Regions from separate parts of the Paractinoplanes abujensis genome, predicted to be linked through region 2. Evidence: riboswitches for the same ligand, from Rfam matches in the RefSeq annotation. Region 2 holds a riboswitch; the other holds the start of a gene.
The links. A riboswitch is a leader RNA that binds a small molecule or an ion and turns the genes downstream of it on or off. The one in region 2 is predicted to bind ZMP and ZTP.

Region 1 (5,331 bases), 2.0 Mb from region 2:
CGGTCACGTAGACGTAGCCGTCGGCCACCGCCATCGTGTCCGGCCAGAGCAGCCGCGGGTCGTGGGCCAGGGTCTCGAAGGAGCCGTCGGTGTTGCGGCGCAGCACCGCCCGGTGTTCCCAGTCGGTGAGGTAGAACCGGCCCTGGTCGTCGGTCTCGAGCCCGTCCGAGCCGCCGCCCTTGTCGCCCTCGTCGACGACGGTGGCGGCCACGTCGGCGTCGCTCATCCCCCGGTCGAACAGCGCGTCGGCGGAGACACTGTGCCAGCGCCGCGAGATCAGCGGGCAGTAGTGGACGCGCGACCCGTCGGCGGCGATCGCGATGCCGTCGGCGCCCATCGTGACCGGGCTCGGCGGGCCGTCCTTCGGCCGTTCCAGGAACGGCCGGCCCTCGACGATCGGCAGCATGTCGGCCGGGGGCAGCGCCTTGGTCGACGGGTGGTCGTGCAGCCGCCGCCAGGCCTGGCCGGTGTGCAGGTCGACCACGATCAGGCCGTTGGGCCCCTGATCGGCCGAATCGGTGATGAAGGCGGCGTTACGGCGCAGATCGAACCGCACGTCGTTGAGGTAGGTGGTCGGCAGGGCGACGTCCGGGTCGAACAGGATGGTGCGGACGACCTGGTCGGTGGTCAGGTCGACGCAGACCAGCTTGGGGCCGCCGTGCTCGGTGGGCTGGAACATCGGGCTGCCGGTGTCGAGGATCCACAGGCGGTCGGCCGGGTCGACGACCACGCTCTGCACCGAGACCAGCGCCTCGGGGTCGGCGTCGCCGTTCGGGGTGTTCCAGTCGAGATCGGGATAGGGAACCGGCTCGCCGTCGCGGATCTCCGCCACCGTGTACCGGACGTCGTCACCCCACTTGGGGAAGTTGACGAAGATGCGGCCGTTGCGGGAGACGGCGACCCCGGTGGGCATCGGGCCGGCCTTGAAGAGGTGGACGGTTTCGAGGGTTTGATCGCTCACGCCGCGCCGCATACCCGCGGAGGCGAGCCCTAAGGCTCCAGGACGGACCTGGAGCCTCAGGACGTCGGTCAGCCCAGGTCGACGCTGGGGTAGAGCGGGAAGCCGGCCAGCAGCTCGGCCGCCTGCTTGTGGACGCGGTCGGAGACGGCCGGGTCGAGGTGGAACTTGGCCTTCGACGTGGCGTCGGGGGTGGTGCCGGCCAGAACCGTGTGGATCAGCTCGGCGATCTGATCCATCTCGGCCACGCCCAGGCCACGCGAGGTCAGGGCGGGGGTGCCGACCCGGATGCCCGAGGTGTACCAGGCGCCGTTCGGGTCGTTCGGGATCGCGTTGCGGTTGGTGACCACGCCCGAGTCGAGCAGGGCCTGCTCGGCCTGGCGACCGGTCAGGCCGAACGGGTGCACGTCGATCAGCACCAGGTGGTTGTCGGTGCCGCCGGAGACCAGCTGCACGCCCCGCTTGGTGAGGCCCTCGGCCAGCGCCTGGCTGTTGGCGACGATCTGCTGGGCGTAGGTGGCGAACGACGGCTGCCGGGCCTCGGCGAACGCGATCGCCTTGGCCGCCATCACGTGGGCCAGCGGGCCGCCCAGCACCATCGGGCAGCCCCGGTCGACCTGCTCGGACAGCTCGGGCTGGGCGAACACGGCGCCACCGCGCGGGCCGCGCAGCGACTTGTGCGTGGTGGTGGTGACGATGTGCGCGTGCGGGAACGGGCTGAAGTCGCCGGTGAACACCTTGCCCGCGACCAGACCGGCGAAGTGCGCCATGTCGACCATGAACGTCGCGCCCACCTCGTCGGCGATCTCACGCAGGGTCGCGAAGTTCACCTTCCGGGGGTACGCCGAGTAGCCGCCCACGATGATCAGCGGCTTGAACTCGCGGGCCGTCTCGCGCAGGGCCGCGTAGTCGATCTGCCCGGTGGCCGGGTCGACCCCGTACGAGCGCTGGTCGAACATCTTGCCCGAGATGTTGGGCCGGAAGCCGTGAGTGAGGTGGCCGCCCGCGTCGAGCGACATGCCCAGCATGCGCTGGTTGCCGAAGGCCTGCCGCAGCTCGGCCCACTCGGCGTCGGTCAGGTTGTTGATCTGACGCTTCTCGAACTTCTGCAGGTACGGCACCTCGACCCGGTCGGCCAGGATCGCCCAGTAGGCCACGAGGTTGGCGTCGATGCCGGAGTGCGGCTGCACGTACGCGTAGGGGGCGTCGAACAGGGCCTTCGCGTGCTCGACGGCGATCGACTCGACCGTGTCGACGTTCTGGCAGCCCGCGTAGAAGCGGCGCCCGATCGTGCCCTCGGCGTATTTGTCGGACAGCCAGTTGCCCATCGCGAGCAGCACGGCCGGCGAGGCGTAATTCTCGCTCGCGATCAGCTTGAGCGACTCGCGCTGGTCGGTCAGCTCCTTGGCGATGGCGTCGGCGATGCGCGGCTCGACGGACCGGACCACGTCGAGGGCGGAGCGAAATGCGGTGGATTCGGCGTTCAGCTCGGACATGGGACCTCTCTATCACTGTGCAGAGGCCCAGGCGCACGGCAGGTCGTCGCCGATCTGCTCGGCGTCGGAGCCGCTCCCCGATGGTTGACCACCTTGACGCGCCAGTCACGGCCCGTCGGTGAGCATACCCGGCGGGCCGGACCCGGGCACTAGCCTGATCATCGTGAACGGCGTGCAGATCCTGCTCATCATCGGCCTGGGCATCTTCGTCTCGTCCATGGCACGACGCCGCGGGGTCGAGCCAGGGATGATCATCGTGGTGCTGGCGGCCGCCGCGTCGTTCATCCCGGGGGTGCCCCGCCTCGAGCTGGAGAGCGAGGTCATCCTCGCGATCGTCATCCCGCCGCTGCTCTACTCGGCCACCCGCGGCGCCTCGTTCGCCAACTTCGGGGCCAACATCAGATCCATCTGGGCGCTCGGCGTCCTGCTGGTCGCGGTCACCTGTGGCGCGCTCGGGTTCCTGTCGTCGTGGCTGCTGCCCACGCTCGGGCTGTCGGTCGCCTTCGTGCTGGGCGCGGTGCTGGCCCCACCCGACACGATCACCACCGTCTCGCACGGCGACGAGATCGGGCTGCCGCAACGGGCCACCACGATCCTCACCGGCGAGAGCCTGGTCAACGACGCCACCGCGCTGACCCTGTTCAGCATCGCCGTGGCCGCCGTCAACGGTGAGCACACCACCTGGTCGGGTGGGTTCCTGGAGTTTCTCCGTACGGCGTCGATCGGGCTCGGCATCGGCGCCTTGTTCGCCTACGGCGCGCTGCGCATCCGCAAACGGCTGCAGAACCCGACGCTCGAGACGTCACTGGTGCTGCTCGTGCCGTTCACGGCGTTCCTGGCCGCCGAGGAGGTGCACGCGTCGGGCATCCTGGCCGTGGTCATGGCCGCCTTCTCGATCAGCGTGAACCTGACGCTCGACCCGCAACATCAGTACCCGGGCGGCTACCGGACGCGGCTGCAGGAGGAACAGGTCTGGCGGGTGCTCGACTTCCTGCTCGAGACGTTCGTCTTCGCGTACATCGGCCTGCAGCTGAAGTTCGTGCTGGCGGAACTGGCCGAGTCGGAGAACCCGGGACTGGCCCGCACCCTGGTGGCGGCGGCCGTCCTGCTGGTCGCGGCGATCGTGCTGCGGCTGGCCGGCGTGTTCGTCATCTTCGGGCGCTGGCGGCTCAAGGAGATCGGGACGGAGCGCCGGGCCGAGTCCGACGTCTACTTCCGGGCCCGCTACCAGCGCTGGCGCGAACGGCACGAACGCCGGGGCGGGGTGCCGCTGCCCGCGCCCACCACCAAGGAGATGGTGCTGGTGGGCTGGACGGGCATGCGTGGCATCCTCACGCTGGCCGCCGCCGCCTCGATCCCCGAGCACACCGCGTCGGGCCAGGAGTTCCCCGGTCGCGACGCCATCCAGGCCATCGCCCTGTTCGTCACGCTGGGCACACTGCTGTTGCAGGGCACGACTATCGGCTGGCTGGCCCGCAAGCTCAACATCGACGTGACCGCCGAACGGGCCGAGACCGAACGGCTGCGCGCACGCGGCCGGGAACTGGCGGCCGAGGCGGCATCACAGCCGGCCGCCGACGTCGACGCGTCCTTCGAGGCCCAGCGGCTGGCGCTGGGCAAGGCCGTACGCGACCGGGTGCTGCCCGAGGAGATCGCCCGCGAGCTGATCGAGGACGTCGACCTGCGCCAGGCCGCCCGCCACACCGGCGACTAGGGCCACGCGCGGCTCACCTGTTGTCGCTTGCCGGTCCGTCCGGACGACCGCCCCGGCCCGACCGAGGCAAGGGGGTGAGGGCCCCGCCCAAGTGACCCCCACCCCGGTCTCAGCGCCATCGCATCGGGTCGCCAGGCTAGCGGCGCAGCGACGCCTCGTCGTGATGCCTGTGGATAACGCAACACTGTGGACAACTCGCCCGGACCCAGGTTGATCTGCTCCGGGCGATGTCGTGTCGACGCACGGCGCAGCGAAGCACTCGGCGAAGGCGGCCGGGTCGGCACTCCATGCTGACTCGAGACTCTGCAGCGCGGCCTGACCTGCGCATCAACCATCCCCGGACGCGAACCTGTCACGCAGGGGCGACGGACAGCGAACTCAAAGCGCACGCACAAGAACCGGACCTACGGTGAATTTCCAGCGTGCGGCAACCCGACGAGGAGCGAAGCGATGGCACAGGACACCGGACCGGTTTACCAGGGACGACTGCTCCCCCGGCCCGACGAGGAGGTCGTCGACCAGGGGCTCGGGTTCGACCTGGGCACGCTGGCCAGCCGGCGGCACGTGCTGCGCGGGTTCGGGCTGGGCGCCGCGGTGCTCGGGCTGGCCGCCTGCGGCAGCAACTCCTCCAGCACGTCCTCGTCGCCGACCACAGCGGCGAGTTCGGCCGCGGCCACCGGCGAGATCCCGGACGAGACCGCCGGCCCCTACCCCGGCGACGGGTCGAACGGGCCCGACGTGCTCGAGGAGAGCGGCGTGGTCCGCAGCGACATCCGGTCGAGCTTCGGCACGGCGAGCGGAACGGCCCAGGGCGTGCCCATGACCCTCGAGCTGACGATCCTCGACATGGCCGACGACGACGCACCGTTCAAGGACGTCGCCGTCTACGTCTGGCACTGCGACCGCGAGGGCCGCTACTCGCTCTACAGCGAGGGTGTGACCGACCAGAACTACCTGCGCGGGGTCCAGATCGCCGACGACTCGGGCCGGGTGAAGTTCACCAGTATCTTCCCGGCCTGCTACTCGGGCCGGTGGCCGCACATCCACTTCGAGGTCTACCCCGGCCAGGCCGACATCACCGACTCGGCCAAGGCCATCGCCACCTCGCAGGTCGCGCTGCCCAAGGATGTCTGCGACAAGGTCTACGCCACCACCGGCTACTC
Region 2 (5,331 bases):
CGGTCAGCTCGATCGGCACCGGGCGGACCCAGCGCGGGTCGGCCACGGTGACCCCGAAGCCCTGCTCGGCCAGCCGCTCGGCGACCTCGAGGCCCAGCCCGGCGAACGAGCCGACCGCGACCAGCAGCACGTCCTTGCGCTCGTCCTCCCGCAGCAGGTCGACCTGGCCGACCCGGCGCAGCGCGGGCAACGCGGCCGGCACGGCGCCGGTCGGGAAGCGGACCAGCGTCGGGCCGTCGTCGACGGCGAGAGCCTCGCGCAGCTCCTCGCGCAGCGTCGCCTCGTCGCGCGGGGCGGCGATCCGCATCCCGGGCACGACACCGAAGACGCTCATGTCCCAGATGCCGTAGTGGCTGGGGCCGTCGGGGCCGGTGATCCCGGCCCGGTCGAGCACGAACGTGACGGGCAGCTCGTGCATCGCCACGTCGAGGAGCACCTGGTCGAAGGCGCGGTTGAGGAACGTGGCGTAGACCGCCACGACCGGGTGCAGGCCGCCCATGGCCAGGCCGGCCGCGCTGGTCACCGCGTGCTGCTCCGCGATGCCCACGTCGTACGAGCGCTCGGGGTATTTCTTGGCCAGTGCGGCGATGCCGGTCGGCTCGGCCATGGCGGCGGTGATGCCCACCACATCGGGCCGGTCGTCGGCGATCTTGACCAGCTCGTCGGCGAAGACGCTCGTCCACTTGAGCTTGGAGGCGGCCAGCGACTTGCCGGTCTCGACGTCGAAGCTGCTCGGACTGTGCAGGCAGTCGGCCTCGTCCTGCTCGGCGGGACGGTAGCCGTAACCCTTGCGAGTGACCGCGTGCACGATGACCGGCGCGTCGAAGCCCTTGGCCCGGCGCAGCGCCGACTCCATGGCCTGCACGTCGTGCCCGTCGACCGGGCCCAGGTATTTGATGCCGAGATCCTCGAACATGGGCTGCGGGCTGACCGCGTCCTTGATGCCGCGCTTGACCGCGTGCAGCACCTCGTAGACCGGCTTGCCCACCACCGGTGTCGAGCCCAGCGCGTCCTTGACCAGGTCGAGCACCTTTTCGTAGCCGGGGTTGAGCCGCAGCGTGGAGAGGTGGTCGGCCAGGCCGCCGATGGTCGGCGCGTACGACCGGCCGTTGTCGTTGACGACGATGACCAGGCGGTTCTTGGCCGCGGCGATGTTGTTGAGGGCCTCCCAGCACATGCCGCCGGTGAGCGCGCCGTCGCCGACCACGGCCACGACGTGCCGGTCCTCGCCGCGCAGGGCGAACGCCTTGGACATGCCGTCCGCGTAGGACAGGGCGGTCGAGGCGTGCGAGTTCTCGATGAAGTCGTGCTCGCTCTCGGCCCGGCTCGGGTAGCCGGTCAGTCCGCCGCGCCGGCGCAGCAGGTCGAAGCCGTCCTGCCGGCCGGTGACGATCTTGTGCACGTACGCCTGGTGGCCGGTGTCGAACAGGATCCGGTCCCGGGGCGAGTCGAACACGCGGTGCAGGGCCAGGGTGGTCTCGACCACGCCGAGGTTGGGGCCGAGGTGGCCGCCGGTGCGCGACACCTTGGCCACCAGGAAGTCGCGAATCTCCGCCGCCAGCAGGGTCAGCTGCTCGGGGCTGAGGCGCTTGAGGTCACCGGGCTCGGTGACGGTCGCCAGGATGCCGTCGGGGGCGGGGAGGGATTCGCTCATGGGGGCAAAGTCTATCGGCGTGTCGCGACCGCGCATCCCAGCCGTTGGGCCCTCCTCGGGTCCTACACACAACCGACGCATCACCGTAACCTGCGATCTCCCGTGATCTACCGCACAGTAACAACCCGGCCGGGGCGGCCCTGGACAGGTCGGGCATCCTTGGTAGCCACGGCGACTGGCGGCACCGGGGATGGATACACCATCGGGGAGCCTGTCACGGGGAGTCGACCGCCTGGGCCCCCGTGCGACAAGGTGGTCGCATGTCCTCAGAAGCCCGACTTCTCCCCGGCAAGCCCGTCGCCGAGGCCGTGCTGGCCGACGTCTCCGAGCGCGCCGCCAAGCTCAAGGCCCAGGGCGTGACGCCCAGCCTGGCCACCGTGCTCGTCGGCGACGACGACGCCAGCGCCGGCTACATCCGGATCAAGCAGCGGCAGGCCGCCGAGCTCGGCTTCGACTCCCCGCACCGGCACCTCTCGGGTGACATCACCCAGCAGCAGCTGCTCGACGTGGTGGCCGAGCTCAACGCCGACAAGAACGTGCACGGCGTGCTCATCCAGTACCCGATCCCGGCCCACCTCGACTACGACGCGGCGCTGATGACCCTCGACCCCGACAAGGACGTCGACGGCATGCACCCGCTCAACATGGGCCGCCTCGCCGTCGGCCTGCCCGGCCCGCTGCCCTGCACCCCGGCCGGCATCGAGGCGCTGCTGGCCCACTACGAGATCCCGGTGGCCGGGCGCGAGGTCGTCATCCTGGGCCGGGGGGCCACCCTGGGCCGTCCGCTGGCCATGCTGCTGGCTCAGAAGCGGCCCACCGCCAACGCCGCCGTCACCGTGGTGCACACCGGTGTGCCCGACTGGGAGCGCTACACCAAGCGGGCCGAGATCCTGATCGCCGCGGCCGGGGTGCCCGGCATCATCCAGCCCGAGCACGTCCGGCCGGGCGCCACGGTGATCGGCGCCGGGGTCCGCTACGAGGGCAAGCGTCTGCTGCCCGACGTCGCCGAGGAGTGCGCCGCCGTCGCCGGGGCGATCACCCCGCGGGTCGGCGGGGTGGGCCCGACGACGGTGGCGATGCTGTTCCGCAACGCGATCACCGCCGCCGAGCGGGCCGTCGCTACAGCAGAGTGACCTTCCCGGTGTCCAGGTCGTAACGCGCGCCGGCCACGCCGAGGTGGCCGGCCTCGACCTTCTCGCGGATGATCGGGCTGCTCGCGGTGAGCGCCGCGACCTGGGCCCGCACGTTGGCCACGACGCCGTTCTCGACCGGGTCGCCGGGCAGGCTCAGCACCGGCTCGACGATCGGGGTCAGCGCGTCGACGATGGCGGCGATGTGCCCCGGGGCCTCGCCACCGCTGCGGAGGATGTCGACCGTGGCCGAGATCGCGCCGCAGCGCTCGTGCCCGAGCACCAGCAGCAGCGGCGGGTCGAAGTGCTCGACGGCGTATTCCATGCTGCCCAGCAGCAGGTCGTCGACGATGTTGCCGGCCACCCGGTTGTCGAAGATGTCGCCGAGGCCCTGGTCGAAGAGCAGTTCCGACGGTACGCGGGAGTCGGCGCAGCCGAGCGTGATGACGAACGGGTCCTGGGCCGCGGCCAGCCGGTGGATCGCGGCGACGTTCTGGTGCGGGTGACGCAGGTGGCCGGTGACGAAGCGGCGGTTGCCGCGCAGCAGCTCACGGATGGCCTCGTCGTAGGTGCCGGGCGAGGCAGGCTCGGCACTGGCGTGGGCCGCGGTGGGGACCACTGTCGCGGCGAGCGCGGTGGCGCCCGCGGCGAGCAGGGAACGACGTCCGATGGACATGGATCTTCTCCGATCTGCGAAAGCGATCGGAGTCTATTGATCTGGGACCACCCCGGCTGTCAGGGTTCCAACAGAGCGACGCACTCCACATGCTGGGTCATCGGGAAGCAGTCGAAGGCGCGCAGCGTGACCAGATTCCAGCCCAGCTCACGAAACGTGGCGATGTCGCGGGCGAGCGCGGCCGGGTCACAGGCCACATAGGCCACCGCCCGCGGTCCGGCCGCCACCACCGAGCGCACCACCTTGGCCCCGGCCCCCGCGCGGGGCGGGTCGAGCACGACCAGGTCGACCGGCCCGGTGACGCGGCGGCGGGACAGCGCGGCGTCGACCCGGGCCTCGACGACCTCGGCGGTCACGTTCTCCCGGGCCGCGGCCGCCCCGAGATGCGAGGCCTCGACCACCGTCGTACGCCCGTGGGTGTGCTCGGCGACGGCCCCGGCGAAGAGCCCGGCCCCGCCGTACAGGTCCCAGACGGTCTCCCCAGCGGCCGGGCGCAGCATCTCGACCACGGTGGACACGAGGGTCTCGGCCGCCGCCGGGTGCACCTGCCAGAAGCCCTCGGCCGGCACCCGCCACTCGCGTCCGGCCGCCCGCTCGGTCACCTCGCCCGGGCCGGTGAGCCGCACCCGGCCGCCCCCGCCCAGCGTCGTGCCCTCGGCGGGATCGTCCGGCGGCAGCGTCTTGCCGCTGCCCGTGGGGCGGGCCAGCACAGTCACGTCGCCGCCGGTGCTCGCGACCGCCTCCAGCGCGTCGGCGTCGGGCCACTCCCGCTGCAGCAGGTCGAGGGCCTGGAGGCCGGGGTGCGCGATCCGGCACCGGTCGATCGCCACCACCTCGTGCGAGCGGTGCTTGAGCAGCCCGGCCCGCCCGGCCGCGTCGACGGCGTACCGCACCCGGCTGCGCCAGCCCAGTAGGCCACCGGGCAGTTCCTCGACCCGTACGGCGTAGGTCAGCTTGGCCAGCCGCCGCAGCTGCTCCTCGACGACGGCCGCCTTCCACCGTCGCTGCGCGTCGCCCGAGGCGTGTTGCAGATCGCAGCCGCCGCACAGGCCCGGACGCGCGTACGGGCAGGGCGGCTCGACCCGGTCCGGCGACGGCTCGTGGATCGTGACCGCGTCGGCCCGCGCGAACCCCTTGTGCAGCTCGGTGATCTCGGCCGTCACCCGCTCGCCGGGCAGCGCGTGCCTGACGAACACGACCTGGCCGTGCTCACCGCCGACCCGGGCCACGCAGTGCCCGCCGTGCGCCGGGGCGCCCACGGTGAGCTCGACGAGGTCGCCCTCCTGCAGTTCGTTCACGAGCGTGCCTCGCTGGTGTCGTCGGCCGGCGGCGTGGGCTCGGCCGGGGGTCGCACCCGGGGGCCACGCGCGGGCACCCGGGTCAGGCTCTGGTCGAAGCGGTCCAGGTCACGGTCCTGGCTGGAGCGCAGTTGCCACGGCACGCTGGTCACCATCACGCCCGGCTCGAACAGCAGCCGGCCCTTGATGCGCAACGCGCTCTGGTTGTGCAGCAGGTTCTCCCACCAGCGGCCGACGACGTATTCGGGCACGAAGACGGTGACCACGTCGCGCGGCGACCCCCGCCGTACGCCCTTGACGAAGTCGATGATCGGGCCGGTGATCTCGCGATAGGGCGAGTCGACCACGGTCAGCGGCACCGGGATCTGCCGGCGCTCCCACTCCTCCTGGATCTGCCGGGTGTCCTTGTCGTCCACGTTGACGGTGACCGCGGTGAGCGTGTCGGGCCGGGTCGCCTGGGCGTACGCGACCGCGCGCAGGGTCGGCATGTGCACCTTGCTGACCAGCACTACCGCGTGGTTGCGGGAGGGCAGCACGGGCCGCTCGTCGGTCGGCTGCAGCTCCTGCGAGACC

Region 1: another riboswitch for ZMP and ZTP. It lies ahead of BKA14_RS28745 (glycine hydroxymethyltransferase); the one in region 2 lies ahead of BKA14_RS38155 (bifunctional 5,10-methylenetetrahydrofolate dehydrogenase/5,10-methenyltetrahydrofolate cyclohydrolase).

The regions. Positions count from the first base shown of each region.
Region 1 is NZ_JACHMF010000001.1:6,291,031-6,296,361, forward strand. Features, by position in the region: gene BKA14_RS28740 (L-dopachrome tautomerase-related protein) at 1-961, opposite strand, end outside; gene BKA14_RS28745 (glycine hydroxymethyltransferase) at 1,030-2,454, opposite strand; ZMP/ZTP riboswitch at 2,473-2,573, opposite strand; gene BKA14_RS28750 (cation:proton antiporter) at 2,618-4,168, shown strand; gene BKA14_RS28755 (intradiol ring-cleavage dioxygenase) at 4,619-5,331, shown strand, end outside.
Region 2 is NZ_JACHMF010000001.1:8,279,454-8,284,784, reverse strand. Features, by position in the region: gene dxs (1-deoxy-D-xylulose-5-phosphate synthase) at 1-1,654, opposite strand, end outside; ZMP/ZTP riboswitch at 1,816-1,899, shown strand; gene BKA14_RS38155 (bifunctional 5,10-methylenetetrahydrofolate dehydrogenase/5,10-methenyltetrahydrofolate cyclohydrolase) at 1,915-2,787, shown strand; gene BKA14_RS38150 (carbonic anhydrase) at 2,774-3,460, opposite strand; gene BKA14_RS38145 (class I SAM-dependent RNA methyltransferase) at 3,520-4,758, opposite strand; gene BKA14_RS38140 (APC family permease) at 4,755-5,331, opposite strand, start outside.